Regions from separate parts of the Pectobacterium peruviense genome, predicted to be linked through region 1. Evidence: predicted binding sites of a transcription regulator. Region 1 holds the regulator's gene; the other holds the start of a gene.

Region 1 (15,156 bases):
GTTGAAGGTGCTGCGCTCGTCGGCAGCGTAGGGTAGCAAACGGGAACTGGCAAAATAATCATCAGTCAGTGTTACTGAGCACTAACTTTCAATGAATAGATCGTGACAGTGGCTCAACTCTCCTTTTAAGATGAATTTCATGAATTTTTCGACAATAGGTGCCGCGCTATGCTGAATGTAAATGAGTATTTTGCAGGGAAGGTCAAGTCAATCGGTTTTGAAGGCGACAGCATTGGTCGCGCTAGTGTCGGTGTTATGGATGCGGGTGAATACACGTTTGGAACCGGGCAGCCGGAAGAAATGACTGTGATCACCGGGGCATTGAAAGTACTGTTGCCCGGCGCACCGGATTGGCAGGTTTTCACTCCGGGAGAAACGTTTTTTGTTCCAGGAAAAAGCGAGTTCAATTTACAGGTGGTCGAGCCGACATCTTATTTGTGTAAATACCTGTAATTTCCCCCCTCCTTACCAATAAAAAGAAAGTGGCTTTCCGTTATGAATGGAAAGCCACTTTTTGTTGCCCGCTATTTTTTAGAGTCGACAGACACTTTTCATTTTCCTTTCGTAACACTAATCATTAATTCCATATATGAGTTATTTTGTTTAATTGAGTTTATTAATTAATAATACGAAACAATAGTGAGTTTATTAAGAATTATCCCTGAATTGTTAAAAATCAATGAATAATCAACCTTATCAATAATTTTTTATTATGGAAAATAATAAGTGATTTATTCTTTGTTGTGTCTTTATCGTGGTTTTTTACTTCGGTTTTGTAGCGAGTTATTCATTACTTCTCTTTTTTTACGTAATGACTTGGTTGAACGTATTAATTTTCAAAGCAACTTTTAAGATAAATGACGGCTGTAAAATGTGATCGTACTCAAGTTTTATTTTACTGTGCCGTTATGGATAGTATAACTATTCTACGCAAAGAGTATTTTATGCTGAAAACGACCCGTTCCCGCATTCTTGCGGCCTGTTCGACCATTGTTGTACTTTCACTTGTTATCAATACCTTTCTTAATTACACCATAGCTAATAACGCAAATAAGGAATCGATCCAGAATACGCTTGATGCGGTAGCGACGAGCCACAGTATAGCGGTGAGCGACTGGGTTGCTTCTAAAACGCAGATGATCTCCGCACTGCATGACCGCGCCATTCAGGATGAAGATCCTATTCCGTTGTTTAAACAGATTGTGGCATCTGGCGGGTTCCTGAACGTATACATGGGGTACGCCAATGGTACTGCCAAGTTTGCCGATCCAGGCGGCATTCCTGCTGATTACAACCCTACTATCAGGCCTTGGTATCAGCAGGCAGTGAAAGAAGGCAAGCCGCTGGCAACTGCGCCGTACGTTGATATGGTAACGAATACGCTGGTCGTTTCTTTTGTCGCACCTGTGCTAGAAGGAAGTACGGTCAGAGGCGTAGTCGGCAGTGACGTGACGATGAAAAGCGTGATCGAAAACGTCAAGGCTATCAACCCTAGCCCGGGGAGTTTCGGCGTGTTGATTGACCGTAACGGTACGATCATTGCGCATCCGGATGAAAAACTGACGCTGAAAAATATCACCGACATCGCCCCCGCGATTAATCTGAACGACGTGCTTTCAGCAGATAGCGCCCGCGATGTGGATTTCTCCGGATCGGCAAAGCTGGTATTGGCAAAGCCGATTACCGGCACAAGCTGGTACATGCTGGTGGCACTGGATAAAGCTGAAGCTACCGCAGGCATGCGTTCTCTGCTCTCCACATCGGTCATTACGCTCGTCATCATCGCGCTGTTGGGGACGCTGGTTATCGGCTTCATCATCACGTCAACGCTCAAGCGCCTGCTGCAAATCCGCGACGCAATGGATGATATCAGCAGTGGCAACAACGATCTGACGCAACGTCTGCCGGATGAAGGGCATGATGAAGTGTCACAAATTGCCCGCTCGTTTAATATTTTTGTCGATAAGATCAGCCAGGTAATGGTGCAGATTCGGGATATCAGCGCATCGCTTCAGGTTGCTGCGGATGAAATCTCAGCGGGAAATAACGATCTCTCTGCGCGTACGGAATCTGCGGCGTCGAGTATCCAGCAAACGGCGGCTTCACTAGAAGAAATCTCTGCTGCGGTAACGCAGTCGGCAGGATCTGCGCAACAGGTTAACGCTAAAGCGCTGCTGCTGTCGAAAGATGCCGGTACGGGTGGCAAAGTCGTGTCTGATGTGATTGTCACGATGGAAGAAATCGTGGTCGCGTCGGGCAAAATTGGCGACATTATCGGTGTGATTGATGGCATTGCGTTCCAGACTAACATTTTGGCGCTTAACGCCGCCGTAGAGGCAGCGCGAGCGGGTGAACAGGGCCGTGGCTTCGCTGTTGTCGCGGGTGAAGTTCGCAGCCTTGCACAGCGTAGTGCGCAGGCCGCAAAAGAAATTAAAGAGCTGATTGAAGCGACGGTCTCCAGTGTGACGTCTGGCTCAGTACAGGTTCGTCAGGCCAGCGACAAGATGAATGAAATTGTCGGTGGTGTATCTACGGTGAGCTCGGTGATGTCTGAAATTACGCATGCAGCAGATGAGCAAATGCGTGGCATTAACGAGATCAACAAAGCTGTCGCGCAGTTGGATTCGATGGTGCAACAAAACGCCGCGCTGGTGCAGGAATCTGCTGCCGCCTCGGGTGCGTTGCAATCACAGGCTGAAGAACTGAACTCCGTTGTCGGGGCATTCCGGGTCTAACGGATTCAGTCGCTGATGAGGTATCGCCCGCCGTCTGAACGGCGGCGGGCAATCACCGACTGTATTAACAATCGATCGTATTAACGTTGGGCTTCGCCGCCTAACGCTTCAATCAGATTCGCAATCAATGCAGCCAGCTCGCTGGTCATCAAAATGAAATCGGCATCAAACCGCTGAGCAAAATCTTCCCGATCGATATCGTCATTCTGTTCCCGCAAGGTATCTGAGAACTTCAATCGTTTTACCGAGCCGTCATCAGACAAGACCAGTTGAATGCGTTCCTGCCAGTCCAACGCCAGCTTGGTAACCAGCTTGCCCGCTTCAATATGCACGGCAATTTCATCGCAGACCAAATCCTGTTTTTTACAGCGGATAACGCCACCGTCTTCCAGAATCGCTTTCAGCTCAGCTTCATCCTGTAGCGCAAAACCAGCTGCGGGCTCACCGGAACGAACCCACTCGGTCAGCGTCAGCTCGATGGGATTTTCCATCGTCAGCGGTACAACAGGCAGAGAACCCAGCGTTTTTCGCAGTAGCGCCAGCGTGTCTTCTGCTTTTTTTGCACTGGCGGCATCGACCATAATCAGGCCGTTAACCGTATCGATCCATAGCCAGACCTGGCTGAAACGGCTGAATGCACGTGGCAGCAGGCTGTGCAGCACTTCGTCTTTCAGCGAATCTTTTTCGGTTTTTTTCAGCTTGCGGTGCTGCTCCGCTTCCAGACGTTCAATTTTGGCCTGAAGGGTTTGTTTGATGACGGGAGACGGCAGAATTTTTTCTTCTTTGCGAACGCAGATAACGATTTGCCCATTAACGACGTGCGTTAATGCATCGCTATGCGATCCCATCGGCGATACCCAACCCGTTTTCATCATATCCTGACTGCCGCACGGGGTGAACGCGAAGGCGCTGAGCCGTTTTTCCATTTCATCCGCAGACAAAACGTTATCTTTGGACAGCATGCTGTCACGGCTTAGACGGTAAATCATTAAGTTTTTAAACCACAACATGGTGTTATCCCTGACTGGGCGCGCAGGTCTGCACGCGGGTTTGTAATGTTGCGCGCATGATAACGAATTCGAAGCCGCAATGTGGAATAAAATACCCGGATTCAGAGGAATACCTATCACGCTTTGGATTGCAGTTGATTGGTTTCTCTGGTTATACCCGTCATACTTCAAGCTGCATGTGCGTTGGCCTCGCTCAGTCACCCGAATCACTTACTCAAGTAAGCTCATCGGGATTTCTTCGCTTGCCGCCTGCCTGCAACTCGAATTATTTAGGGTATATATCTATATAAGAAAGTTTTCAGGTCGGTGACAAACTTACTGTTGTAGGACAAGAGCGACCACCGCTCGACCAACTTTGTCAGCGGCCTCATTTCTCGGGGAATCCGAGCCTATTTACCACACGTGGGGGAGACATCATGAGAATCGGTATCGATCTGGGCGGGACGAAAACAGAAGTCATTGCGTTGGATGACGAGGGTCAAGAACGTTTTCGGCAACGTATGCCGACGCCAAGAAATGACTATCCGGAAACCCTGCGGACTATTGTCACACTGGTGGCGATGGCTGAAAAAGCGATCGGCTGCCACGGTAGCGTCGGCGTAGGCATTCCCGGTACGCTGTCGCCGTTTACCGGCAAGGTAAAAAATGCCAACTCCACCTGGCTCAACGGTCAGGCGCTGGATCTCGATCTCGCCACGCTGTTAAATCGACCCGTACGGGTCGCCAATGACGCGAACTGTTTTGCTGTTTCAGAAGCGGTAGACGGTGCTGGAGCTGGGAAGCAGACCGTTTTCGCGGTCATCATTGGCACTGGCTGTGGATCGGGAATTGCGCTGAACGGGCAGGCTCATGTCGGTGGCAACGGTATTGCTGGCGAATGGGGGCATAACCCGTTGCCCTGGATGGATGATGACGAACAGCGCTATCGGCAAACGGTTCCCTGCTACTGCGGCAAGTCTGGCTGCATTGAATCCTTTATTTCCGGTACGGGATTTGCGCTGGATTACCAGCACCTGAGCGGTCAGCCACACAAAGGTGAGGCAATCATTGCCTTAGCGGAGCAGGGTGATGCCATCGCAGAGCTGGCATTGCAGCGCTATGAACATCGTTTGGCAAAATCGCTGGCGCATGTGATTAACCTGCTCGATCCTGACGTGGTGGTTCTTGGCGGTGGAATGAGCAATGTTTCTCGCCTTTATCAGACTGTGCCGGAAAAGATTAAGCAGTGGATCTTCGGCGGCGAGTGCGAAACGCCTGTGCGGCAGGCTATACACGGCGACTCCAGCGGGGTACGCGGAGCCGCCTGGCTATGGCCAAAGACGGAGTAAGGCTAAACGGCGTACTGCGGTGCCAGTCGGCTGACGCCCAGCCCGTTAACTTTCTGCACTTTGATCTGTACCGGAATACGCTCTTTCATGGCTTCGACATGACTGATGACGCCGATGGTTTTACCGGAGGCGTTGAGGTTATCGAGCGCATCTAACGCGATATCCAGCGTTTCGGCATCCAGTGTACCGAAGCCTTCATCCAGAAACAGAGAGTCGATGCTGGCTCTATGGCTGACCAGATCGGATAGCGCCAAAGCCAGCGATAGACTCACCAGAAAACTCTCGCCACCAGATAGTGTTTTTGTATCGCGTTCGGCATCGGCCTGCCAGGTATCCGTCACCAGAAGTTCCAGCTCGCCACCGGGCTTACGTTTTAGCTGATAACGATCGTGCAGGCGTGAAAGCTGGAGATTGGCGAGGTAGATCAGATGATCCAACGTTAGCCCCTGAGCAAATTTGCGGAATTTATCCCCTTTACTCGAACCGATCAGCGAGTTTAACGCATCCCAGTCATCATACATTTGCTGGCTTTGGGCAATCTCGTTAAGCAGGGACTGTTGATTCTCGCGCCGTTCCCGATCGTCAGATAGCTGACGTTGGAATTCTCCCTGTTGCCGCAGGTTGGCTTTCAGCGCTTCGTCCTGTTCTGACAACTGCTGTTGTACCAATTCCTGCGTTGCTTCTTCTGGTAGATATGCAGGCCGTTTTTGTTGCAGCTCAAGTAATGCCTGTTCAGCCTGCTGGTGAAGCGCCGCTGCCTGCTGCAAGCTCTGGTACAGCTTCTCTTTCAATGCTTGTAGGGTCTGCCGTTCCTGTTCATCAAGCAGCGCATTCAGGAAGGCGGTTTCATCAGCAAAAGCACTTTGCTGCAAAGCCTGAGTAAACCGTTCAGTCGCACTATCACGTTGGTGCGTGCTCTGTTCATACTGCTGTTGCGTGCGGGTCAGTTCTCCCGTCAGGCGGCTCAACGTTGTTTCTGCGTGCTGACGTGCCGACTGGGCTAATCGGAGCGTGTTGTCATACTGCTGGCTGGTTCGTTGCAGTTGTTCACGCACATCCGCTGTTTTCCTGTCGCCGAAAAGCGCTAGCCGCGCTTGTTGGCTCGTGTTGAGTGCGTTGTTGTGCTGTTCCAACTGCTGTTGCTGCGCCTGTAGCAGCTGCTTTGCCTCGGTCACGCTGTGATTCAGATGCTGAACATCGCTTTCCAGCGTGGCTAACAGAGGGATTAAGCGAGACTGCTCCTGTTCTTTGGCTTTCCAGTCTTGCCATTCGCTCTCGCGCTCAACCAGCCAGCCATCCTGAGCGTCATCTTCTGGCAAAATAAGACCTGCATTTGCCAGCGTCTGCGTGATTTCCTGAGCGTACTGCGTGAGCTGCTGCTGCACGTTTTGGAGCGACTGGGCAGTTTCTTCCTGTGTAACGCGTAGCGAGGTCTGTTGCTGGGTATTCAACGCAATTTTTTGGTCGAGTTCCCGCAGTAATGTCCCATCATTTGTCAGTGAATCCTTACTTTCCTGCCACTGCTTTTGCTGCTGTTCGCGTACGCTAATCTGCTGGCGAATATCCTGTTCTTCGGCCTCGCGTTGTGCAAACCAGGCAGCAATCGCATCCTGCTGTTCCAGCGTGCAGTTAACTTGTAAGCGCTCACTGACATCTTGCCACTGTTGCAACAGCGTTTGATGTTCGCCATCGTTCTGAGCGATATCCTGTTGCAGCTGTTCCCGCTGCTGCTCTAGCGAGGCCAGCCGTGCCGTCGTATTCGCCAGTTTCGTTGCTAATTGATTTACTTCCAGCTGTAGGGCCGTCAGGCGACGTTGAGTTTCGGATGGTTGCAGCGCCTGATAGCGTTCAATCGCCGGATGCTCAGTCGAACCGCACAACGGGCAAGGATCACCAGCCTGTAACCGTTGCCGTTCAGCTTCCAGCTTAACGATCCGTTCTTCCTGCCGGTACACCGTTTCCAGATCGGTCAGATGCTGGGTGCGTTGCTCGTACTCAGACTGTTGCTGTTTCTTTAAGGCTTCTGACTGGCTGATATGCCCTTGTATCTCATCTTGTCTGATGAGGTGCTGCTGTTTACGGGCGTAAAGACGCTGGAACTGGTCGCTGATTGCCGCGAGCTGTTGGCGTGCGGTTCGCTGGTCGATGAGTTGATGAAACCGCTGGTGCAAGGCGGAAAGTGGCTGCTGTGCTTCTTGATTTTTCAGTGTCTCATCGTGTTGTGTGAACAACTCGCGCGCGGCATCAACGACCGTTTGTTGTTCACGCTGCTGTGCCGCCAGCGTCTCGGCCTCTTGCAGGAGCGCTGTCGACAGCTCGGTGTGCTGTATCTGTTTTTGGCTTAGCTTCTGCTGATCGTCCTGAAGCTGGCGCAACTGCCGAAACTGTGTGCGCCACAGAGGAAGTTGTTCTCCCCACTGCTGATGATGCGCGTGTTGCTGACGGTAAGACTGGATTTGTTCAAGCAGTTGTTTGGCCTGCTGTTGCTCCATCGCGATCTGTGTTTGTTTGCTTTCGTCCGTTTGCAGGCGACGCTGTGTTTTTTCCAGCTCGTCCTGCTGCTGGGCTTTTTGCTGCTCCAACGTGGCAATACGATGATCAAGCGGAACAACCTGTTCGTTGATCAACAACTCTTGTTTCTGACGTTCCTGTTTATGCCCATTAACGTCCTGATCTGCCTTTTCTTCCTGCTGGCGTAACGTTGTCAAAGCCAACTGTTCTGCGCTCTGTTTCTCAGTCAGTTGTTCAATCTGCTGGACGAGCGTAAGGGATTCCTGCCGATTCCGCTCTCGTTCCTGATGTAGCGGCCTCAGTTTTTCTGCCGGTTCGCTGGTGGCTAACTTGTCGAGCTGCGGCTTGGCCTGCTGAATGGCTGATTCGGCGCTCGCGTGTTGTGCCTGCGTGTTGGTGAGCTGCGTTTGCCGCAGCGTCAATTGCTCAAACCAGCGTAGCGTAGTCAGTGCTTGCTCACGCTCGGCGTTGCCCTGTTGCTCTTGCTGGAGCAGCTCGGCAAGCTGTGTTTCTACCTGCTGACGCTGCTCATCGGTCAACAGTTGAATACCTGACGCGCGCGCCTGTAGCGTGCTCAGTGCTACGGTTGCCTGTTTGTGTTTTTCATAGACGCGTTCGGAAATCAGTCCGTAAATATCCGTACCGGTTAGTTCTTCCAGTAGTTCCGCTCTGTCGTCTGCTTTTGCGTTGAGGAACGCGGCAAATTGCCCCTGCGACAACATCATAGATCGTGTAAAACGGCCAAAATCCAGTCCAGTGAGCTGCGTGGTCATCTCTTTCTTATCATTGAGCTTTTCACACAGGATTTTGCCACTTTCAATGAGGGCGAGTTCGGCCTTGGGGGCCTGTAAATTACCATCCGGCGAATTTCTAGCCCGACGCTGGCTCCAGAAGGCGCGATATCCGACGCCTTTAACTTCAAACTCTACTTCGGCGAGACACTCTGCCGTGTTGCGGGTCATCAGATCGTTATTACCAGCGGAAAGTTGACCCAACCGTGGTGTTTCGTGATACAGCGCCAGACAGATGGCATCGAGCAGCGTGGTTTTTCCTGCCCCGGTTGGGCCGGTAATCGCAAATAAGCCGTTGCTGGAAAATGGCTCCTGCGTGAAGTCGATCTTCCATTCGCCTTTCAGCGCGTTGAGATTCTTTAAGCGCAGACTGAGGATTTTCATTTGGCAGACTCGCTATTTTCCAATTCATCAATAACCTGATTAAACAGCGTGCGCACACGCTGTTGGCGACCGTCTTCCATTTCTGTCTCCGTTGCCAGACGACGTTCAAAAACGTCATGCACGCTCAATTCGTTTAGCGTTTCTTTGTCCTGTCGGGTCATCGCCTGCAAACGCTGTTCGCGCGTGCGGCGCAGCAGAAGTACCTCAACGGGCAGGTTCTCGGTCATCGCCTGAACGCGCTTTTGCATGTCGCTCAGATAATCCTGCGTGCTGAGTTCGATACCCAGCCACACGGGTTTATCGCCCTGATAGTTCTCGAAGGCGGACAGCTGTTGTTCAATGTCACTCAGACTGCCTTTAATCAACTGCATCGGCTGGGTTACGGGAATGGGCAGTAGATCTATTTTCGGCGGCGCATCGGGTATAAAACTGACCAGACAAACGGATTTCTCGCTGCCGAGTTCATCAAAACTCAGCGGAATGGGGGAGCCGCTGTAGCGAATGTGCTCACTTTGGGTCACGCGCTGCGGGCGGTGAATATGCCCGAGGGCGATATAATCCGCAGGGGGAAAAGCCTGAGCAGGGAAGGCATCAAGCGTACCAATGTAGATATCGCGCACGGATTCCGAAGCGGTTGCACCAATCGTCGTCAGATGACCGGTTGCAATAATCGGTAGCGGTAAGCCAAGCTCATCGCGTTTTTGGCAAGCCAACTGGTAACACTGCTGGTAATGCGCGGTAATCGCTTCCTGTAGCGCGAGCTGTTTTTCATCACCGGATTGTCCGGCTTTGCTGGTTAGTACATCGCGCGGACGTAAAAAAGGAATCGCACAGAGCAGTGCGCCGGGCTGCCGCTGACGGTTTTCCAGCAGGAGCACCTGCTGGGCAGGATCGTCGCTGGCGCAGGCAATCACCCGCGTATTCAAGCAGGCCAGCAAACCGCGGGATTCATTCAGCATCGCGACGGAATCATGGTTGCCGCCGAGAATGACAAGCTGGCAGCCTGTGCGCTGTAGTTCTACCACGAAGCTATAATACATTTCCCGCGCATAGCTGGGAGGCGAACCGTTATCAAAAATATCGCCTGCGACTATAATGGCATCGACGTGGTGGTGTTCCACCTGAGCGATAAGCCAATGCAGAAAAGCCTGATGCTCAGCAGCGCGGCTTTTGGTATAAAAATATTGCCCTAAATGCCAATCGGCGGTGTGGATAATGCGCATCGTGCTCTCTCGATATTCATGCCGTGCGGCGTTGGATGACGTTGTCATTGTCCATTATGTGAAATGGTGTGTCGTCGCGATGGTGCTTTGTCACCGTAATGCCATGATTATATATAGCAGGGATGACGGCTGTCGCGGTGGAATCAAGAGTTTGGAAAGCGGCTCGAAAAATAGGATGTACGCGCTGTAACATCATGCGACGGAGGGCAGTGCGTTTTTCATAAATCTGTCATAAAACTGACGCATAATGCCTTTCGCCTGCTAACAGCGACGATGATTAACGACAGGATTAACAATGGCAAAACGCATATTAGTCGTGGAAGATGAAGCACCCATTCGTGAAATGGTCTGCTTTGTACTGGAACAAAATGGTTATCAACCCGTTGAAGCCGAAGATTATGACAGCGCGGTAACGCAACTGTCGGAGCCTTTCCCTGAACTGGTGTTATTGGACTGGATGCTGCCAGGAGGTTCGGGCCTGCAATTCATCAAGCATATGAAGCGCGAAGCACTGACGCGTGATATTCCGGTAATGATGTTGACCGCGCGTGGCGAAGAAGAAGACCGCGTGCGTGGGCTTGAAGTGGGGGCGGATGATTACATTACTAAGCCGTTTTCACCCAAAGAATTAGTGGCGCGTATCAAAGCCGTTATGCGCCGAATTTCACCGATGGCGGTGGAAGAAGTGATCGAAATGCGTGGCCTGAGCCTCGACCCTTCGTCGCATCGTGTGACGACCGAAGAGCACGCCTTGGATATGGGGCCGACGGAATTTAAATTGCTGCATTTCTTTATGACGCATCCTGAACGTGTTTATAGCCGGGAGCAGTTGCTGAATCACGTTTGGGGCACTAACGTTTATGTTGAAGATCGTACTGTCGACGTCCATATTCGTCGCCTGCGTAAAGCGCTGGAAACCAGCGGACATGACAAAATGGTGCAAACCGTTCGGGGAACGGGCTACCGTTTTTCAACGCGTTACTGAGGTGGTCGTAACCGGAGAAACACTAACGTGCTAGAACGTTTATCCTGGAAAAGGCTGGCATTGGAGCTAGCTTTTTTTTGTTTACCCGCGCTACTGCTGGGGCTGATTTTTGGCTATCTGCCCTGGTTTCTGCTGGTCGCCGTTTTAGGCCTGCTTTGCTGGAATTTTTATAACCAGCTCAAACTTTCTTATTGGCTGTGGGTTGACCGCAGTATGACGCCGCCGCCCGGTCGCTGGAGCTGGGAGCCGCTGTTTTACGGGCTCTATCAGATGCAGTTGCGTAACCGACGCCGACGCCGGGAACTGGCGCTCCTGATCAAACGGTTTCGCAGCGGTGCTGAATCCTTGCCGGATGCCGTGGTGATCACCACCGAAGAGGGGACGATCTTCTGGTGTAACCATCTGGCGCAGCACCTGCTCAATTTCCGCTGGCCGGAAGATAACGGTCAGAATATCCTCAACTTATTGCGCTATCCTGAATTTACGAATTACATGAAAGGACAGGATTTTAGCCGTCCTCTCACGCTGCAATTGAATAATTCCCACCATGTTGAATTCCGCGTGATGCCTTATTCTGAAGGGCAGCTGCTGATGGTGGTGCGTGATATTACGCAAATGCACCAGCTCGAAGGGGCCAGACGTAACTTTTTTGCCAATGTAAGTCATGAGCTGAGAACCCCGCTGACGGTGTTGCAGGGCTATCTGGAAATGATGCAGGAAGAAACGCTGGATGCGGCGCTACGCGGGAAAGCGTTGAGTACCATGCAGGAGCAGACCCGACGCATGGACGGGCTGGTCAAACAACTGCTGACGTTGTCCCGCATTGAAGCGGCGACGGCGATCGATCTGAATGAAAAAGTCGATATTCCACTGATGCTGCGCGTGTTGCAGCGTGAAGCGCAGACCCTGAGTCAGGGGCGTCATGAAATCGTCTTTCGTGTGAATGAAAATCTCCGTGTGTTTGGCAACGAAGAACAGCTGCGCAGCGCGGTATCTAATCTGGTGTATAACGCGGTCAACCATACGCCAGAGGGAACACGTATCGAAGTCTGCTGGCAGAAGATCCCACAAGGTGCGCAATTTCAGGTCAGCGATAACGGGCCGGGGATTGCCGCCGAGCATTTGCCGCGTCTGACTGAACGTTTTTATCGCGTGGATAAAGCGCGCTCGCGACAGACGGGTGGCAGCGGGCTGGGGCTAGCGATTGTTAAGCATGCGCTTAGCCATCATGATTCCCGTTTGGAAATCATGAGTGAGGATGGTCTGGGGTCACGTTTTGTCTTTACGTTGCCGAATCGGTTGATTGTCCCTACCTCTCTGGCTGAAAATACGGTGAAACCTTCAGCCTGACGGAAAATGCTATCCATGAAATCCGCCATACGTATTGCGAGCGCTTTTTTATTGCTGTTCAGCGCGTTTTGCTTCGCGCAGCCTCGCCAGATGCTGGCGGGTAACCTCTCCAGCGCGGGGTCGGATACGCTGGCTAACCTGATGGCCTTTTGGGCGGCGGATTTCAGCCAGCATTATCCGAACGTGAATTTACAGATTCAGGCCGCAGGGTCATCCTCCGCGCCAACGTCTCTGGCATCAGGAGCCGCGCAGCTTGGGCCAATGAGCCGGGCGATGAAGGCCAGCGAAATTGAGGCGTTCGTCCAGCATTATGGCTATCCGCCGCTGGCTGTGCCGGTGGCAATGGATGCGCTGGTTGTGTTGGTTAATCAGGATAACCCTCTGTCAGGGCTGAATTTGTCACAGCTGGACGCTATCTTTTCGATTACGCAGCGTTGCGGTAACCATCAGCCGATAAAACACTGGGGCGATCTTGGGCTACGCGGCAGTTGGGAAAAGCGCACGCTACTGCGCTATGGGCGCAATTCAGCATCGGGAACCTATGGGTTCTTTAAGCAAAAAGCGTTATGCCGCGGCGATTTCCTTCCTCAAGTCAATGAGCTGCCCGGTTCGGCGTCCGTTGTGCAGGCGGTTGCTGCATCAACCGATGCGATCGGCTATGCCAGCGTGGGTTTTCGTTCCAGCGGTGTAAAAATGCTGCCACTCGCCGCGCAAGGCACCGACTACATTTATCCTTCTACTGAAAATATTCGCAGTGGTTTGTATCCCTACACCCGTTATCTCTACATCTATGTCAACAAAGCTCCCGGACAACCGCTGGAGGCGCTGACGGCGGCATTTTTGGCACGCGTGCTGTCCGAAACGGGACAATCGCTGGTGAATCAGGATGGCTATTTGCCGCTGCCGGAAGAAACGCGTCGTCAGGCGCGTCAACAGATTGGCCTGCCTGAATAATTCCTCTTCCCATCATGAATTTGCGCTATTTTCACGCTACATGAATTTTATTCACGTGATGTGAAAATTCTTCTATTGCCCCGCGATTCGCCACGTGACAGGATAGTTTTAAATTTAGACGTCCAGATGGCTAAATAAGATTAAATGTAACTATCCCTCTGGGTAAATATTTCATATTGAAACTATCTGTCAGCACGCTTCTTTCCTGAAAGTGAGTGCTGACAACATGTCAGGAGCGACATATGGCGAACACCTTATCCCCTTTCCGTGCCGATATCGTCGGCAGTTTCTTGCGTCCGGCTGCGATTAAGCAGGCGCGTCTTCAGCATCAGGCGGGCGAGATTGATGATGTCGCGCTGCGGAATATTGAAGATCGTGAGATTCTGCGGGTGGTAGAAAAGCAGCGTGAAGCTGGCTTGCAGGTTGTGACGGACGGTGAGTTGCGCCGTGCATGGTGGCACTTTGACTTCTTTGCCGATTTGCACGGTGTAGAACGCTATGAAGCCGATCAGGGTATTCAATTCAACGGTATTCAGACCAAATCCCATGCGATTCGTGTCGTGGATAAAGTGAGTTTTAACCCTCAGCACCCGATGCTCGATCATTTCCGCTACCTGAACAGCATTTCTGGCGATGCAGTCGCTAAAATGACGATTCCTAGCCCGAGCGTGATGCATTTCCGCGGTGGACGAAAAGCGATTGATGCGACGGTTTATCCCGATCTAGCCGACTACTTCGACGATCTGGCGCAAACCTGGCGCGATGCGATTCACGCATTTTATGATGCAGGCTGTCGCTTCCTGCAACTGGATGACACCGTGTGGGCCTACCTGTGCTCTGACGATCAAAAACGCCAGATCCGTGAACGTGGTGAAGATCCTGCGCAGCTGGCACGTACCTATGCCGACGTACTGAATAAAGCACTGGCTGATAAACCTGCCGATCTGGTTATCGGTTTGCACGTTTGTCGTGGCAATTTCCGTTCGACCTGGATTTCTGAAGGCGGATATGAGCCTGTTGCAGAAATTCTGTTTGGGGAAGTGAATGTCGATGCATTCTTCCTGGAATACGATACTGAGCGAGCGGGTGGGTTTGAGCCGCTGCGTTTTGTTAAGCCGGGCCATCAGCAGGTTGTGCTGGGACTGATCACCACGAAGAACGGCGAGCTGGAAGAGGCTGAAGTCGTACAGGCGCGTATCGCGGAAGCGGCAAAATATGTCGATCTCAGCCAGATTTGTCTGAGCCCGCAGTGTGGCTTTGCTTCAACGGAAGAGGGCAACAGCCTGACGGAAGATCAGCAGTGGAATAAGTTGAAGCTTGTCGTGGATATCGCCAATCGCGTCTGGTGACACCGATGAGGTAACCTTATTCCTATAATGGATATACAGAGGCTGGATCATGCGATCCGGCCTTTTTTGTGGCCGTTATCCTGCTTTCTACCTGCGACGTTTTTGTGCAATATGTTTTTTTTATGATCGAACGACGCATTTTATGCCATATTTTGTCAGTTTTATTGCAATGAAATATCGATAAATGCGCAAATCATGTGTTATGCAAATCATGATAAACCAATTTATATTCTTATTTTTTAGTGTAAATAGGCTAGATACTCTGGTTTTTGGATCTCCGCTTGTCTTTTTACGCTATAAACGGTTTACTTAGCACCCAATATGGCTGTGCAAAAAATAACTCCTCTATGCTCACCATCTTTCGCGTCGACAGAGTGTTGGCACCATGCTTCGTGCTACCCGTTTGCGAACGGCTTCTGCGGCGATAAACGACACGATTTTCTTTTTATCGATTTGATACAGGCAACACGACATCACTATGAGTCATCGTTTAACTTCCAAAGATATTGTGGCATTAGGTTTTATGACCTTTGCTT
Region 2 (15,156 bases), 1.1 Mb from region 1:
CTCCGCAGATTGTTTTTCCGTTATGCCATCGGGCAAATCTTTTTCCAGTGTTTCTTTTTTAGAATGCGAAGCATATTCCTGTCTTTCTTGTCGGGGTTGCAAACGATAAATCATCTTGCGGCGCGCTTGGCATTTCTCTTTTTCTCGCCTCGTATTTTCCCCTCCGTTGCTATGTACTGCGGCCATTCGCTAATGGATGGCTGGAGGTTCTATGTGGCTCAGGAACAGCGTCTTTTTAATTATCATTGTTGCTGGTGGTATCAGCAGTCTCCCTGCTGCGGCCAGAGCGTGTCCCGACTGGGATAACACACGTTCGATCAAGGAAATTGATGTATTACGTCAGCAGTTAGAACAGTGGGATGACGTGTATTACACCGAAGGGAAAAGCCCGATAGAGGATGATGTTTATGATCAACTGCGGGAACAGTTAAACCAGTGGATGGGCTGCTTTCAGCCTCAAAACGTGATTCCCGCTCGGTTACCCGATAATGGTAAGCAGCCTCATCCTGTTGCTCATACGGGATTGAAAAAATTGTCTGACCGCGGGCGGTTGGTGCAATGGATCACACAGCGTGAGGATTTATGGATTCAGCCAAAAGTTGATGGTGTGGCCGTCACACTGGTCTATCAGCACGGCAAGCTTGTGTCTGCGGTTAGCCGAGGCAACGGCCTGCAAGGTGAGAATTGGACCGAAAAGGTTCGCCTGATTCCAGAAATTCCTCATTTATTAGACGGCGCACCTTCCTCATTGGTATTACAAGGGGAGCTTTTCCTGAAGATGACCGATCATCAGCAGCACACTCAGGGCGGCGTTAATGCACGCTCGACGGTGGCAGGAGAAATGCGTCGTCATCAGCCATCCCCTGTGTTGGCGCAGATTGGCCTGTTTGTTTGGGAATGGCCGGATGGCCCACAAGCGATGCTCGAACGGCTGAAAAAATTGAAGGAAATGGGGTTTGCCATGACAGCAGACTATACCCATGCCATTACGTCATTCGCCGATGCTGAGAAATGGCGTCATCAGTGGTATCACAGCCCACTACCTTTTGTGACGGATGGTGTGGTTATCCGCCAGACTAAAGAACCGCAGGGGCGCTATTGGCGTAACACCTCGGCCGACTGGGCGATCGCATGGAAATATCCGCCTGTTCATCAGGTTGCGGAAGTCACCGATGTTGCATTTTCTGTCGGACGTACAGGTAAGATCGCCGTGGTGTTGAAGCTTAGTCCTTTGAAATTGGATGATAAATCGGTCAGTCGAGTGAATGTGGGTTCGCTGTCTCGTTGGAAGCAATGGGATGTGTTGCCCGGCGATCGGGTAAGTGTCAGCCTGGCCGGGCAGGGGATTCCACGTTTGGATAATGTAGTATGGCGTGGGACTGAACGGCCCATCATCGTTTCGCCTGATGAACATAATTTCCATGCTTTTAGCTGTTTTCATTATAGTGTAATTTGCCAACAGCAATTTCTGGCGCGCTTAGTCTGGTTGAGTGGCGAACACGGTTTAAATCTGGCGGGAATGCGTGACGGGATGTGGCTACGCTTGATGCAACATGATTTACTGGGGGATGTGCTGTCGTGGTTATCTCTGACCGAGCCACAGCTTAATGCCATCAACGGTATGGGTGATAAGCGGGCGCGAGATATTTACACGAGTTTCCAGTCGGCACGACAGAAGTCGCTATCCCATTGGCTACTTGCACTGGGCATTCCTGTTCCTCGTTCGGCAATTAATGCATTGGATAATGTGGATTGGGTGGCATTACAGCAACGGACGGCGCAACAATGGCGGCAGTTCTCGGGCATTGGGGAACGACGTGCAGAAGAGATTATGGCGTTCCTGAATCACCCCATCGTGGTGGAATTAATTGCCCGGTTGGATCGTGAGGGAATACATAGATAAGCAACGGTGGTTTTTCAGTAAATATTGGAATCGCACTTTTTATTTTTTAGTAGTTCCATTCACATAAAAGGACAATTTTTTTCTGTTTCCCCTGCTTAATCATAAGTAAAATTTACCAATTAAACGGTGTGAGCCTATTTGCTGTTTACGATATAAAAATGCCTGAGAGTCTGATTATTTCCGTTGAACTCAGACATAGGGATGTTGTCGTATAGCTTCAGATAATAAGAAAGGTTTTGTTGGAGCACTTGTCATAATGAAGTTTGTAGCATCTTTTTCGCAACCCAAGTTATCGTTTGTCCTGGCAGTTTATATTGGCCTTTTTCTCAATATCTCAGTGTATTACCGTCGGTTTGATTATTTTTCACTCTCTGCTGGTAGCCAGGTTCCAACATTCATTCCCGCTCTTGTCGAATTGACTGCGAGTATCTTATTCACCTTTTTCCTGATGAGGATCATTTCTCTCGGGGGACGTCGTTTTTATCGAGTTATTGCTTCTTTCTTAGTGCTGATTTCCGTTGCTGCAAGCTATTACATGACGTTTTTTAATGTCGTGATCGGCTATGGGATTATTGCAGCGGTCATGACCACGGATATTGATCTTTCTAAAGAAGTTATTGGTTTTCGTTTTTTCCTGTGGATGCTGTTGGTAAGTGCGCTGCCGCTGTTTTTGATCTGGAAAAACTCGCTGCGTCATACGCTGATCGAGCAGCTTAAATCACCAGGAAAGCGTTTGATTCCTCTTTTGGTTCTTGTGGCTGTCGTTGCGTTGGTTTGGATGCCGCTTCGCTATATGGATAACATTCAGGCAGTGTCCGAGCGAGAATCCAATGTGGATTTGCCCAGCTATGGTGGCGTCGTGGCTCACTCGTATCTGCCTTCTAACTGGTTATCCGCATTAGGGTTATTTGCGTATACCAAGTTTGACGAGAGCCTGGACTCTTCTAATCTTTTCGATCCAGCTCAGCATTTTACCTACGTCCCGCCGAAAGGCATTGACGATACCTACGTGGTTTTCATTATTGGTGAAACAACCCGCTGGGATCACATGGGGCTATTAGGCTACGAAAGAGATACGACGCCGAAGCTGTCAAAAGAAAAGAATCTGGTCGCATTCCGTGGCCAATCGTGTGATACCTCAACCAAGCTTTCCATGCGTTGTATGTTTGTGCGAGAAGGCGGTACGGAAGACAACCCGCAGCGAACGCTGAAAGAACAGAATGTCTTTGCCGTAATGAAAGAGTTGGGCTTTACCTCCGAGCTGTTTGCTATGCAAAGTGAGGTGTGGTTTTACAATAGCATTGAAGCGAACAACTATTCTTTCCGCGAAATGATTGCATCAGAGAAGCACAATGACGGCAAATCAGTGCAAGATATGTTGCTGGTTGATGAGGTCAAGGAATCGCTGGCACGCTACCCTAAAGGCAAGCATCTGATTGTGCTGCATACCAAGGGTTCTCACTACCTGTATTCCATGCGGTATCCACGCAGCTATGCGCGCTATCAGCCAGAGTGTATGGGCGTTGATGCATCCTGTACGCGTGATCAGCTGATTAATGCTTTTGATAATAGCGTGCTCTATACCGATAGCTTTATTGATAGCGTGATCGATCAGGTTCGGGATAAGAAAGCTATTGTGTTTTATGCTTCCGATCATGGTGAGTCCATCGATGATAACTACCATTTGCATGGTACGCCGCGTCAGATGGCGCCGCCTGAACAGTTCCGTTCACCGATGATGGTATGGACATCAGATAAATTTCTGGCTGACACCGATAATCTGCATGCGTTTGAGCAGTTGAAGGCGCAACAGCGCGTTGGCAAAACACATCGCCATGAAGAGCTGTTTGACACGGTTCTCGGATGTCTGGGATACACGTCGCCTGATGGCGGTATTAACCCTAAAAATAACTGGTGTCAGAAACCCGCTATACCCTAAATAATTCGAGTTTCAGGAAGGCGGCAAGCGAAGGAGTCCCGATGAGCTTACTCAGGTAAGTGATTCGGGTGACTGAACGTCGCCAACGCACATGCAACTTGAAGTATGACGGGTATAATTGACATGAACCACAGACAAGGATGTCGGGTTTCAGGCTGTAAATACAAGGAATGGATACTTTAACAGCAGCCAGAATCCTTTTGCGAAAAAGGTATTGACGCTCTAATAAGGTAGCAGTAATATGCGCCCGCATTCGGCGAGTAGCGCAGCTTGGTAGCGCAACTGGTTTGGGACCAGTGGGTCGGAGGTTCGAATCCTCTCTCGCCGACCAACATTCTTCCCCAGTAACTCATTTTCATTTTTCATCCTGCTTCAACATCGTCTATTCATACCGTTCGTTTCTAAAGTACTCATGTCTAAAACTAGTCATTTATAAAAATACTCCTTCAAAGAACAGGGTTTTTTATCAGTATTCTTTGGCGTTGAGTATTGCCATATTTTCCCAGCGTTTAGTTCGGAATGTTCCCAAAAACAGAGTAAAAAAGTGCGCGTTAATTACCCTGAATGATTCTTATCCTTTTGTTTTTTAATGATTAAAATAATAATTCTTCTCGTTGTTTAAAAATAAGACTGACTTTACCTCGCCGTATTTAAATGTAAGTTTGTGTGCGGCCAACATTCGCGATAGTTATATATTCGCTTTGTTGAAACCGTCTTTTTTATTCAAACATGGAAGATGTTTCGATCATGAAAAAAACAACACTGCTGCTTTCCACTCTGATTGCTTGTGCTATGGGAATGTCTGTTGCTCAGGCGACACAAACGGTGTCCTTGGGTTATGCCCAGGCGAAAGTCGATGATTTTAAAGATCCAAAAGGGATTACGGCCAAATACCATTATCAGGGTGATTCCGCTCTTGGCATTATTGGCTCTTTCACTTATGTGAGCGCGGAACAAACAGAGTATTATCAGAATTCAAGCAATGATGTTTATAAACTGAAATATTATTCACTCATGGCTGGCCCATCTTACCGCTTTAACGAATATGTCAGTGTTTATGGTTTGGCGGGTATTGGCCACGGTAAATCCAGTTGGGAAGAAGGAGATGCTTTCCGTGAATCTGGTAGTGAAAGCAAATCCAGCTTTGCTTACGGCGCTGGTATCCAAATTACGCCAGTAGCCAACTGGGCAATTGATATTGGCTACGAAGGCACAAAAATTTATGAAACGCGTGTAGATAGCTTTAATATTGGCGTCGGTTATCGTTTCTGATTTTCCTGACATAGAAAACCGGTGGACAGGCTTCCGCCGGTTATTACTTATTTTCCCCTTCCACGTTTTTATTGATAAAACTCTCAATCGATTTATTACCATTATAGTGAAGCCAGACATGCAACGATTCATTGTCCATCGGCTTAGCATAAAGGAATCCCTGTATATATTTGACACCGCGCCGCTGTAAATACATGAGTTGCTGTTCGGTTTCCACGCCTTCCGCGATGGATTGAAGCTTGATGCGATGGCTTAAATTAATAATGGCATCAAGAATAGGAGCTTCTTCGTCCGGAGATGAAATCGCACTGACGAATCCCTGATCTATTTTCAGGCAATCCAGCGGAAAATTTTGCAGATAAGAGAGTGAACAGTGGCCAGTGCCAAAGTCATCGATGGCAATCATAAAGCCATCTTCACGCAACTGATGCAGGCGCTGTATGATTTCAGGACCGTTGCTGATGAGGTTACGTTCTGTGAGTTCCAGCGTAATGCTTAATGAATGTGAGGCGACCTTCTCCGCAAAGCGATGTACGTCTGGTACGAAACTTGGATGATGCAAATGCTCGGCTGCAACGTTGAGCCCCAGATGAAATCCGGGTTTCACCTGCCAGCTGGCGATATCGGATGCGACCAGATCAAATAAATGCCGAGTGATGGGGATGATCATACTTTCTGCTTCGGCGGCAGAGATAAATACATCGGGTCTAATCCACTGGCCATTACTGCGCCGCCAACGGAGTAATGTTTCAACGCCAGTGCAGGAGTGCGAATCCGCATCATAGATTGGCTGGTAATATACGGAAAATTCGCCGTTAGCAATGCCTTTACGGATTTCATCGCGGAATAATAATTTACGTTTTTGCCAGTACCACATCGCCGTAGTGAAAAGCAGAGAGAGAATCATTGCCAGTGGCAGAAACGTGAAAAATGCCTGCTTCCAGTTCGTTATTTCCTGAGAGGCGGGGGCGATAATATGGATAGTAATGGGAAAGCGGTCCGATTTGATTTCAAGCGCAGAGGTAGAAAATAAGCCGGCGCGAGGCGCAATTGTCGGGCCAGTTTGAATTGGGTGACCATTATCCATTTGCAGAATGAGTTCATAGCCCCGGATTTGGCTAATCGCAATCATAAGATCAATGAGGTATTGCGCATCGACCATAGCGTAAGCGCCGTAACCCGTGAGGGGCATCTGGACGAAAATCAGCGCTGGGCGTCCTTTTACGTTGTCTGAACCTGCGATCGACAGGCTCCAGCGTTCAGAATAGGTATCCGGCAATGGTTGTTGAATGATGCGGCTTATTGGCGTCAGTGTGCTACCAAAAGTTGAAGAGCAATAGACGTCGGTATTATGAGTCACGCCAATCGCACGAAAGTAAGAAAAAATCGAGCCAAGACGTTGCAGTTCATCGGCAATGACGTTGCAGGGCTGACCATGAAAGTGCTGGAGGCGATCCACCATCTTCCATGCTTGTGTCGAAATATTCTCAGCATGATTCATGGCAATTTGCGCGGTGGATTCCAAATCGCGCTTTACCATTAATCTGGACTCTACAAAAGTGAACAACAATCCGAGCAGCAATGGCAGCATACCTGCGACCAGTAACTGCAACATATTGATCTTATGCTCACTACGTCTGGGACTCATTCACATCTCCTTTCTGGCAGCAGAGGCCTATGTAGAGACGTCCTTTTCTCCGTGAATTCAAGGAGAGCGCTGAATAGTGGTTATTATAGTGCCTATTTGCTGAAAGGCAGAGCCTGCGCGCAGGCCCATGCCGAACTCCAGGCCCATTGGAAATTATAGCCGCCGAGCCAGCCAGTTACATCAACTACTTCACCGATGAAATACAGCCCCGGCACCGCGTTAGCTTCCATGGTTTTGGAGGAGATGGCTCGGGTATCGATGCCGCCGATGGTCACTTCAGCCGTGCGGTAACCTTCTGTGCCGTTTGGCTGAACGCGCCACTGTTGCAGGCTCTGTTCAATCTCTGTTTGCTGTGCGCTGTTGAGCTGTTTCAACGTGACGTCCGGCAATTGTCCTAACGCCTGTAGGCATTCGACCAGTCGTTTAGGTAGCCACTGTGCCAGCGTGTTTTTCAGGCTTTGATTCGGATGAACTGTGCGTTCGTCATTGATAAGCTGGGTGAGATCGCAGTCGGGCAGTAAGTTGATGGTGACGAATTCACCGGCCTGCCAGTAGCTGGAAATCTGCAAAATAGCGGGGCCAGAGAGCCCGCGATGCGTGAACAGGATATTTTCACGGAATATCACGCCGTTTTCTGCGGTGACGATGGTAGGCACAGAGACGCCGGAGAGCGTTTGCAACTGTTCGAGCAAAGGCTTGTGCAGCGTAAAGGGCACTAGCGCAGCGCGGGTTGGGAGTACGTTGATATCAAATTGTGCGGCGAGCTGATAACCGAACGGCGTCGCGCCCAAGCCAGGCATTGACAGGCCGCCGCAGGCAACGACCAGCGATGCGCTTTGGAATGATGTCCCGTTGCTCAGATGGATGGTGAACCGATCGTCAGATTTCTCCACCGAGGTAACTTCGCTGCGCAGACGGAGAGTGACGTTAGCCTGCTCGCACTCAGTTACCAACATGTCCACGATTTGCTGTGCGGAATCATCGCAGAATAGCTGGCCGAGCGTTTTCTCGTGGTAAGCGATGCGGTGGCTGTTGACCAGACTAATGAAATCCCATTGGGTATAACGCGCCAGTGCCGATTTACAAAAGTGAGGATTCTGGGACAGATACGCCGCCGGTTCCGCATACATATTGGTAAAATTGCAGCGACCACCGCCGGACATCAATATTTTCCGGCCAGCCTTCTTGCCGTTATCGAGCAGTAGAACACGCAGCCCGCGTTGTCCTGCCTGTGCGGCACAAAACATGCCTGCTGCACCGGCACCGATGATGACAACGTCAAACTGTTCCACAATGCATTTCTCCGATGAGTGATTTTATCTTCTTGGATTGCCGCAGGCTGATAAACCATGGGGCGGCAAATTGTAGTGATGGTTTGTGTTCGATACCAGCGTAACAATTTGCATAATTTAGTAAAAATATATAATTATTTGATTTTTATTGATTAAGTGGTTTCTCTACCGATCGTCGTCACATTTTAAGTCAAAAAAATGTCATATTTCGCTTTTCCCGACCCCCGCTTGTCACTGATAATGCGCCGCGTTCATGACCACTAAATGGCCTAACGTTTATGCTACATTTATTTGCCGGACTGGATTACTACACCGGCCTGATGTTGATATTGGCTTTGTTGTTTGTACTGATGTACGAAGCCATTAACGGTTTTCACGATACTGCGAATGCCGTTGCCACTGTTATTTATACCCGAGCGATGCGCGCAGAGTTTGCTGTTGTTATGGCGGGTGTCTTTAATTTCTTCGGTGTACTGCTGGGCGGCCTGAGCGTGGCCTATGCGATTGTTCACCTTCTCCCCACGGATTTATTACTGAACGTGAGTTCGGCACACGGTCTGGCGATGGTCTTTTCCATGCTGCTGGCCGCCATTATCTGGAACTTGGGTACCTGGTATTTTGGTATTCCTGCCTCCAGTTCTCACACCCTGATCGGCTCCATTATCGGTATTGGTTTGACCAACGCGCTGTTGACGGATACCTCCGTCGTGGATGCGTTGAACGTGCCGAAAATGATCAGCATTTTCCTGTCGCTGTTGCTATCGCCGATTGTGGGGATGGTGGTCGCAGGCCTGCTGGTGCTAGTACTGCGTCGGTTCTGGAACGACAGTAAAAAACGCAAACGCGTGCATCTGACACCTGTCGATCGCGAGAAGCAGGATGGCAAACGTAAGCCGCCGTTCTGGACGCGTACCGCGCTGATTTTATCGGCGATTGGTGTGAGCTTCTCTCACGGTGCAAACGACGGTCAGAAAGGTATCGGCTTGATTATGCTGGTGCTGATTGGCGTCGCGCCAGCTGGGTTTATTGTCAACATGAACGCATCTGGCTATGACATCAGCCGTACCCGCGACGCGGTTGTCAATTTACAGGAATACTACAAGCAGCATGGTGACGCGCTGACGCACGTTATCGACTTATCTCCACCAGTGATTCCTGCGCCAGAAAGTACGATTCCCGGCAGCGGTCAGAAAGAGTTCCACTGTGACAGTTCACGCGTGATGATCGCGATTGAACGTACACAGGGCCTGCTGAATAACCTGAAAAGTTACGACCAGTTAAACCCTGAGGATCGTAGCAGAGTACGTCGCTTGCTGATGTGCATCGCGGATACGATGGATCGCGTGGTTAAGCTGCCAGAAACGTCGGGTGAAGATAAACGCTACCTGAACAACCTGCGTAAAGACATGCTGCAGACGGTTGAATACGCGCCTCTCTGGATCATCGTCGCGGTTGCATTGGCGCTGTCTCTGGGCACCATGGTGGGCTGGAAACGTGTTGCTGTGACCATCGGTGAGAAGATTGGTAAGAAAGGCATGACCTACGCACAAGGCGTTTCGGCGCAGGTGACGGCGGCTCTATCGATTGGCGTTGCCAGCTATACCGGTATGCCGGTTTCCACCACGCACGTATTATCCTCGGCGGTTGCCGGGACGATGATTGCGGACGGTGGAGGCGTACAGGGTAAAACGATAAAAAGCATTCTGCTGGCTTGGGTATTGACGCTGCCAGTCTCAATGCTGATGTCCGGTACGCTGTACTGGCTGGCGTTGAAGCTGATTTGATTTTGGTAACAGGTTAATCATAAAAAAAGGCGATTCTGTGGGGAATCGCCTTTTTACTTTTTATCGATGTTCATACTGTTAATACCATATCGTCATGGCAATCAGGCTGATGACAATGAGGCCACACAAGGCGGTCGTGAGCAGAAATTGTCCCCGCACCCGCTCACAGCGGCGAATAAATTCAGGGTCGTGATGGTCAAGATAGCGCTGCGTGTAGATATAGCCTACCAGCCTGATTTGCTTGCTTGGCTGACCGTGCGATGTAAAAAAACCTCCTCCATCAACGTATTGGTAAAGCAGCGGGTCACAGTCACGCAAAATCAGCAGTAACACGCGTAATGAAGAATAATACCTCGCCATATTGATGATGCAGACGATACATAAAGCCCAGAAAAGCGCAAATGTACTAATCATGCTTCCCTCCCGGTCGTTCTATTCGTCAGATTTGATGGCCATGTATTCCTGTGGTCCACCTATGACCGATGACAAGCGTTACGATTGTCCGCGACGTTTTTCTGCGACGAATAGTTATGCCACGCGCTTGCGCACGATTTTATTGTCATTTGGGATAGCCAACAGCATCACGGCTAATCCCATTCTTGTTTTCCATCCCAAGGTGCAGCAGACAGGCTCACTACCCCCTACTTGTAGTGTAGAAGAAGAATGTTCGTTTGTGCCAGAGAGGCAGGTGCAATCAGGATGAAGGACGATTTTCGGCGAGGTAATACCCTTTCCGAAAGGAGAAGCTGCGCGATTTAACTGTGAAAAGGAGCGGTTTCTACTACACTTATTAATAGAATTGACAGGTTTGAAAACGGGTTGTGATCGACTGAACAGTCCGATAGCGCGGACGAGTGCTATCTTATAACTCTCTGTTAAGTATTAAACCGGCAGGCGAAATATCTGCTAACCCTTAATTAGTCTTTACGGAAGGAGTCTTATTATGGCTTACAAACACATCCTTATTGCTGTTGACCTTTCTCCAGAAAGCAAAGTGTTAGTGGAAAAAGCCGTTTCAATGGCAAGACCGTACAATGCGAAAGTGTCGTTAATCCACGTCGATGTGAATTACTCCGATCTCTACACGGGGCTTATCGACGTCAATCTGGGAGATATGCAACAGCGCATCTCTGAAGAAACCCAGAATGCGTTGACCGAGTTGTCCCAGAATGCTGGCTATCCTATCAGCGAAACGCTGAGTGGCAGCGGTGATTTAGGGCAAGTGTTGGTTGATGCGATCAAGAAATATGAAGCCGATCTCGTGCTGTGTGGGCACCATCAGGACTTCTGGAGCAAATTGATGTCTTCTGCACGTCAGCTGATTAATACCGTACATGTAGACATGCTCATCGTGCCATTGCGTGATGAGGAAAACGAATAAAAATTAACTTTTTTTGCATTTTTTTTCAGTGATGAAAGGCGCGGCTTTTGGCTGCGCCTTTTGTTATATAACAAAAACTTATGTCGTATTTCTTTCTCAAAACACCCCAAAAAACCCTTCCTATCTCATTGGATTATAACGTTTATCTAAAAAGAAAACGCTTGCTTAAATATCCATCGCCAGTGTTATAGTCCAGAGGACACAACATCATTTTCACCGATCCCACAAGCTTCTACGTGTCTAAAAATTAAAGAAGCAGAAGGGAGCTTATTCGTTCAATCAGGAGCTGTTCATGGCACAAATCGTATCTCTGGCAAGTTTTCTTGATTCTGTTCAACAACGCGATCCGCATCAGCCTGAATTTCTACAGGCCGTTAATGAAGTGCTTTCTACGCTGTGGCCTTTTCTGGAGCAGAACCCTCACTATGCGGATTACAGCCTGCTGGAACGATTGGTAGAACCGGAACGTGTGATTCAGTTTCGCGTGGCGTGGACGGATGACAAAGGTCAGGTACAGGTGAACCGCGCCTGGCGTGTCCAGTTCAGCTCCGCGATCGGCCCGTACAAAGGCGGCATGCGTTTCCATCCGTCCGTTAACCTGTCGATTCTGAAATTCCTTGGATTCGAGCAGACGTTCAAGAATGCGCTGACGACGCTGCCAATGGGCGGCGGCAAAGGGGGTTCAGACTTTAATCCGAAAGGGAAAAGTCAGGGCGAAGTCATGCGTTTCTGTCAGGCACTGATGACGGAGCTGTATCGTCATTTGGGCGCGGATACGGACGTTCCGGCGGGTGACATCGGTGTCGGTGGTCGCGAAGTCGGCTTCATGACCGGCATGATGAAGAAACTGACCAACAACACCGCATGCGTCTTTACCGGCAAAGGGCTGTCGTTTGGCGGCAGTCTGATTCGTCCTGAAGCGACGGGCTACGGCCTGATTTACTTCACCGAAGCGATGCTGAAACGCCACGGTCTGGGCTTCGAAGGTATGCGAGTTGCTGTGTCCGGCTCCGGTAATGTGGCGCAGTACGCGATTGAAAAAGCGATGGAGCTGGGTGCTCGTGTGGTCACGGTATCGGATTCTAACGGCACTGTGGTGGATGAAAACGGGTTTACCCCAGAGAAATTGGCGCTGTTGGAAGAGATTAAAAACAAACGCTATGGCCGCGTGGAAGATTACGCGCGGGAAGCGAAGCTGACCTACCTTGCAGGCAAAACGCCGTGGGAAGTGCCAGTAGATATCGCGCTGCCGTGTGCGACGCAGAATGAGCTGGATCTGCCAGCGGCGCAGACGCTGATTGCTAATGGCGTGAAAGCCGTAGCGGAAGGTGCCAACATGCCAACTACGATTCCAGCGACCGATGCGTTCCTGGATGCGGGCGTGCTGTTTGCACCGGGCAAAGCGGCTAACGCAGGCGGCGTGGCGACATCCGGGCTGGAAATGGCGCAGAACGCGGCACGTTTGGGCTGGAAAGCGGAGAAAGTGGATGCGCGTTTGCATCACATCATGCTGGATATTCACAACGCGTGTGTGCAGTACGGTGGCGAAGATAGCCAGACGAACTACGTGCGCGGTGCCAACGTGGCGGGCTTTGTAAAAGTGGCCGACGCGATGCTGGCGCAGGGCGTTGTTTAACGGATGATGGTTCAACGTATGATGGTTTAACGATAACTGTGTAGCGCATAATGTAGTCAAAGCGCCTGTATTTGCAGGCGCTTTGACTTTTCACTTATTTATCTAAGCGTTAGCGACATTTCTTTCTGGACACCGCTTCCTGCCTTTCTTTATCTTAATCCGCATTGCGTATCGTCGGTATTGTGTTCCTGCCTTCCGGTACAACCCGTTATCTTCAAGGCTTACACCATTGTGAAAATCAAACATCTTCCTTTCGATCAGAATCGTAATGGCTGGTCGGCAGATCTTGTCGATAAACCGAATTATTCGCAGCAGCGGGGGAAAACAACGGCGGATTGGCTGGTGATTGGCGCTGGCTATGCGGGGATCGCCTTTGCCCAGCGTTTGGCTGAACAGCGCCCAGATAAACACATTATCCTGTTGGATGCCGGCGAGATTGGCGACAATGCCTCCGGGCGTAACTCTGGTTTCGTCATCGATTTACCGCATAACATCGGCAGTTCGACGGCGGAGTTAGAAAAGGCTGCTGCTTATCGCCGCCTGTTGCAATCCGGCGTAGCGCACCTGAAAGAGAAAGTGGATCTCCATGCTATCGCGTGTGACTGGAGCGTGGCAGGAAAATATCACTGTGCCGTTAGCTCGACATTCAACGGCCTGATCGATACCTATGTCCGTGAATTGAACGACCTTGGCGAACCCTATCAGCTGGTTGAAAAAGACGAACTTGCTCGTCGCCTTGGAACTTCTTTCTATCAACGCGCTGTGTATACCCCCAATTGTATTCTGCTAAATCCGGCAGCTTTGGTTATCGGGCTGGTGGCGAATCTGCCTAAGAACGTGACGGTTTACGCCCATTCTCCTGCGCTGAATATTGAAACTGGATCGCGCATTCGCGTGGAAACGCCCTATGGTGAGATTCAGGCAGATAAGCTGATGATGGCGATTAACGGCGCGGCACGCGGCCTGCCGTTGTTCAATGGTCGGGTTTTTGCCGTAGCGACCTTCGCGACGCTGACTGAGCCGCTGAATGCGGAACAGATTGCACGGATGGGTGATATGCCAGATTGGGGGCTGACGCCGGTCAATGCGCTAGCCAGTGCGACGCTGCGTTACACGCGCGACCATCGCTTCCTGATTCGGGAGCATGTTAAATTTGCCCCTGAGCTGGTTAATAGTGCAGTAGAAACCGGACGCCACGCGCGTCGACATGCTGCTATTTTTGCCCGCATGTTTCCGCAGTTGAGCGACGTTAAAATGGCGCACACGTGGTCAGGGCTGATTAGCGTAACGCGCAATGGTGCGCCAATTTGGGGGCAGCTAAGCGACAATGTCTACGCCTCTGCTGGCTGTAACGGGGCGGGGCTATCGAAGCAAACCGCCGCCGGACATATTCTGGCGGATCTGGCGTTAGGTGAAGACAACCCGCTGATTAGCGATATGCAATCGCTCGGACAGGCAAACTACCTGCCGCCACGCCCTTTCCTTGATGTGGGCGTGAACGGCTACCTGACGAGCGAACGCTGGAAAGCCCGCAGCGAGAGATAACGCCTGTCAGTTAATCGCCGCGATAATCGTCAGCTGATCGTTCAGCCGCTGCTTGGTCAACGCATTGGTGGTGCTGTCGCGCTGTTGCGTCAGTTCCGCCACGCGTTTCTCCTTTTGCGTTGCATCCGGCAGCATCAACGACTTCACGTTGATGGATTGCACGTTGCTGTAGCGGCCATCGTCTGAGGTCGGTACGCTGATTTTTCCGCTGTTGAGCAGTGATTCGACAATTTTGCGTTCATGTTCATAGCCCTGCAATTCCGCCAGCTTCCAGCGCTGCGGCACCGTACCCTCGTATTGACCTTTTTTCACTTCAGTCAAATAACGGATGGTCAGGTTACGAATCGTGCCCGCCTCTTCGCCATATTCCACTTTGGTATCCGACAGCACTGGGAACTGCATGCCTTCCAGCACGCCGCCTTTCTGCGTCAGGTGACCCATACGGTAGCTGTTCATACCCAGACGAATCGGCATATCGTCGGTAACCGGTGTGCCGTTATTCATTTTCAGGTCGGTAATGCGTTGCCCAGCGGGTTTCGTCAGATCGATGGTGTAGGTCACGCCGTCGAAGAAATCATTGGTGGAATATTTGGAGGCACGACGCTGCGGATTGAAACTGTAAGTCACATCCCCGTCTTGCAGCTGGTTGAAGTAACCCGCTGACCATTCCATGTATTTCTTCAGTTCTTTTCCGGTGAGCTGATAAACCGTGATTTCACCGCCTGCGTATTGATAGTTAAAGGCGATGTCTTTTGC

What was found. Region 1 encodes PhoB, which activates phosphate uptake and scavenging genes when phosphate is short. Its sites were predicted from a motif close to CTGTCATAAAACTGNCNNAT; they were not measured.
Region 2: the regulator PhoB is predicted to act here: its motif matches at 8,242-8,261, upstream of pitA (inorganic phosphate transporter PitA).

What each region holds. Positions count from the first base shown of each region.
Region 1 is NZ_CP161826.1:3,686,317-3,701,472, reverse strand. Features, by position in the region: gene aroL (shikimate kinase AroL) at 1-31, shown strand, start outside; gene ppnP (pyrimidine/purine nucleoside phosphorylase) at 169-453, shown strand; gene DUT67_RS16755 (methyl-accepting chemotaxis protein) at 945-2,735, shown strand; gene rdgC (recombination-associated protein RdgC) at 2,816-3,745, opposite strand; gene mak (fructokinase) at 4,162-5,073, shown strand; gene DUT67_RS16740 (SbcC/MukB-like Walker B domain-containing protein) at 5,076-8,759, opposite strand; gene sbcD (exonuclease subunit SbcD) at 8,756-9,982, opposite strand; gene phoB (phosphate response regulator transcription factor PhoB) at 10,278-10,967, shown strand; gene phoR (phosphate regulon sensor histidine kinase PhoR) at 10,995-12,317, shown strand; gene DUT67_RS16720 (PstS family phosphate ABC transporter substrate-binding protein) at 12,333-13,271, shown strand; gene DUT67_RS16715 (cobalamin-independent methionine synthase II family protein) at 13,514-14,620, shown strand; gene brnQ (branched-chain amino acid transport system II carrier protein) at 15,099-15,156, shown strand, end outside.
Region 2 is NZ_CP161826.1:4,825,616-4,840,771, reverse strand. Features, by position in the region: gene ligB (NAD-dependent DNA ligase LigB) at 212-1,903, shown strand; gene eptB (kdo(2)-lipid A phosphoethanolamine 7''-transferase) at 2,160-3,842, shown strand; tRNA gene DUT67_RS21785 (tRNA-Pro) at 4,097-4,173, shown strand; gene DUT67_RS21780 (Ail/Lom family outer membrane beta-barrel protein) at 4,590-5,114, shown strand; gene DUT67_RS21775 (EAL domain-containing protein) at 5,158-6,762, opposite strand; gene DUT67_RS21770 (NAD(P)/FAD-dependent oxidoreductase) at 6,855-8,054, opposite strand; gene pitA (inorganic phosphate transporter PitA) at 8,333-9,838, shown strand; gene uspB (universal stress protein UspB) at 9,917-10,252, opposite strand; gene uspA (universal stress protein UspA) at 10,782-11,219, shown strand; gene gdhA (NADP-specific glutamate dehydrogenase) at 11,512-12,855, shown strand; gene DUT67_RS21745 (FAD-binding oxidoreductase) at 13,087-14,400, shown strand; gene DUT67_RS21740 (bifunctional UDP-sugar hydrolase/5'-nucleotidase) at 14,407-15,156, opposite strand, start outside.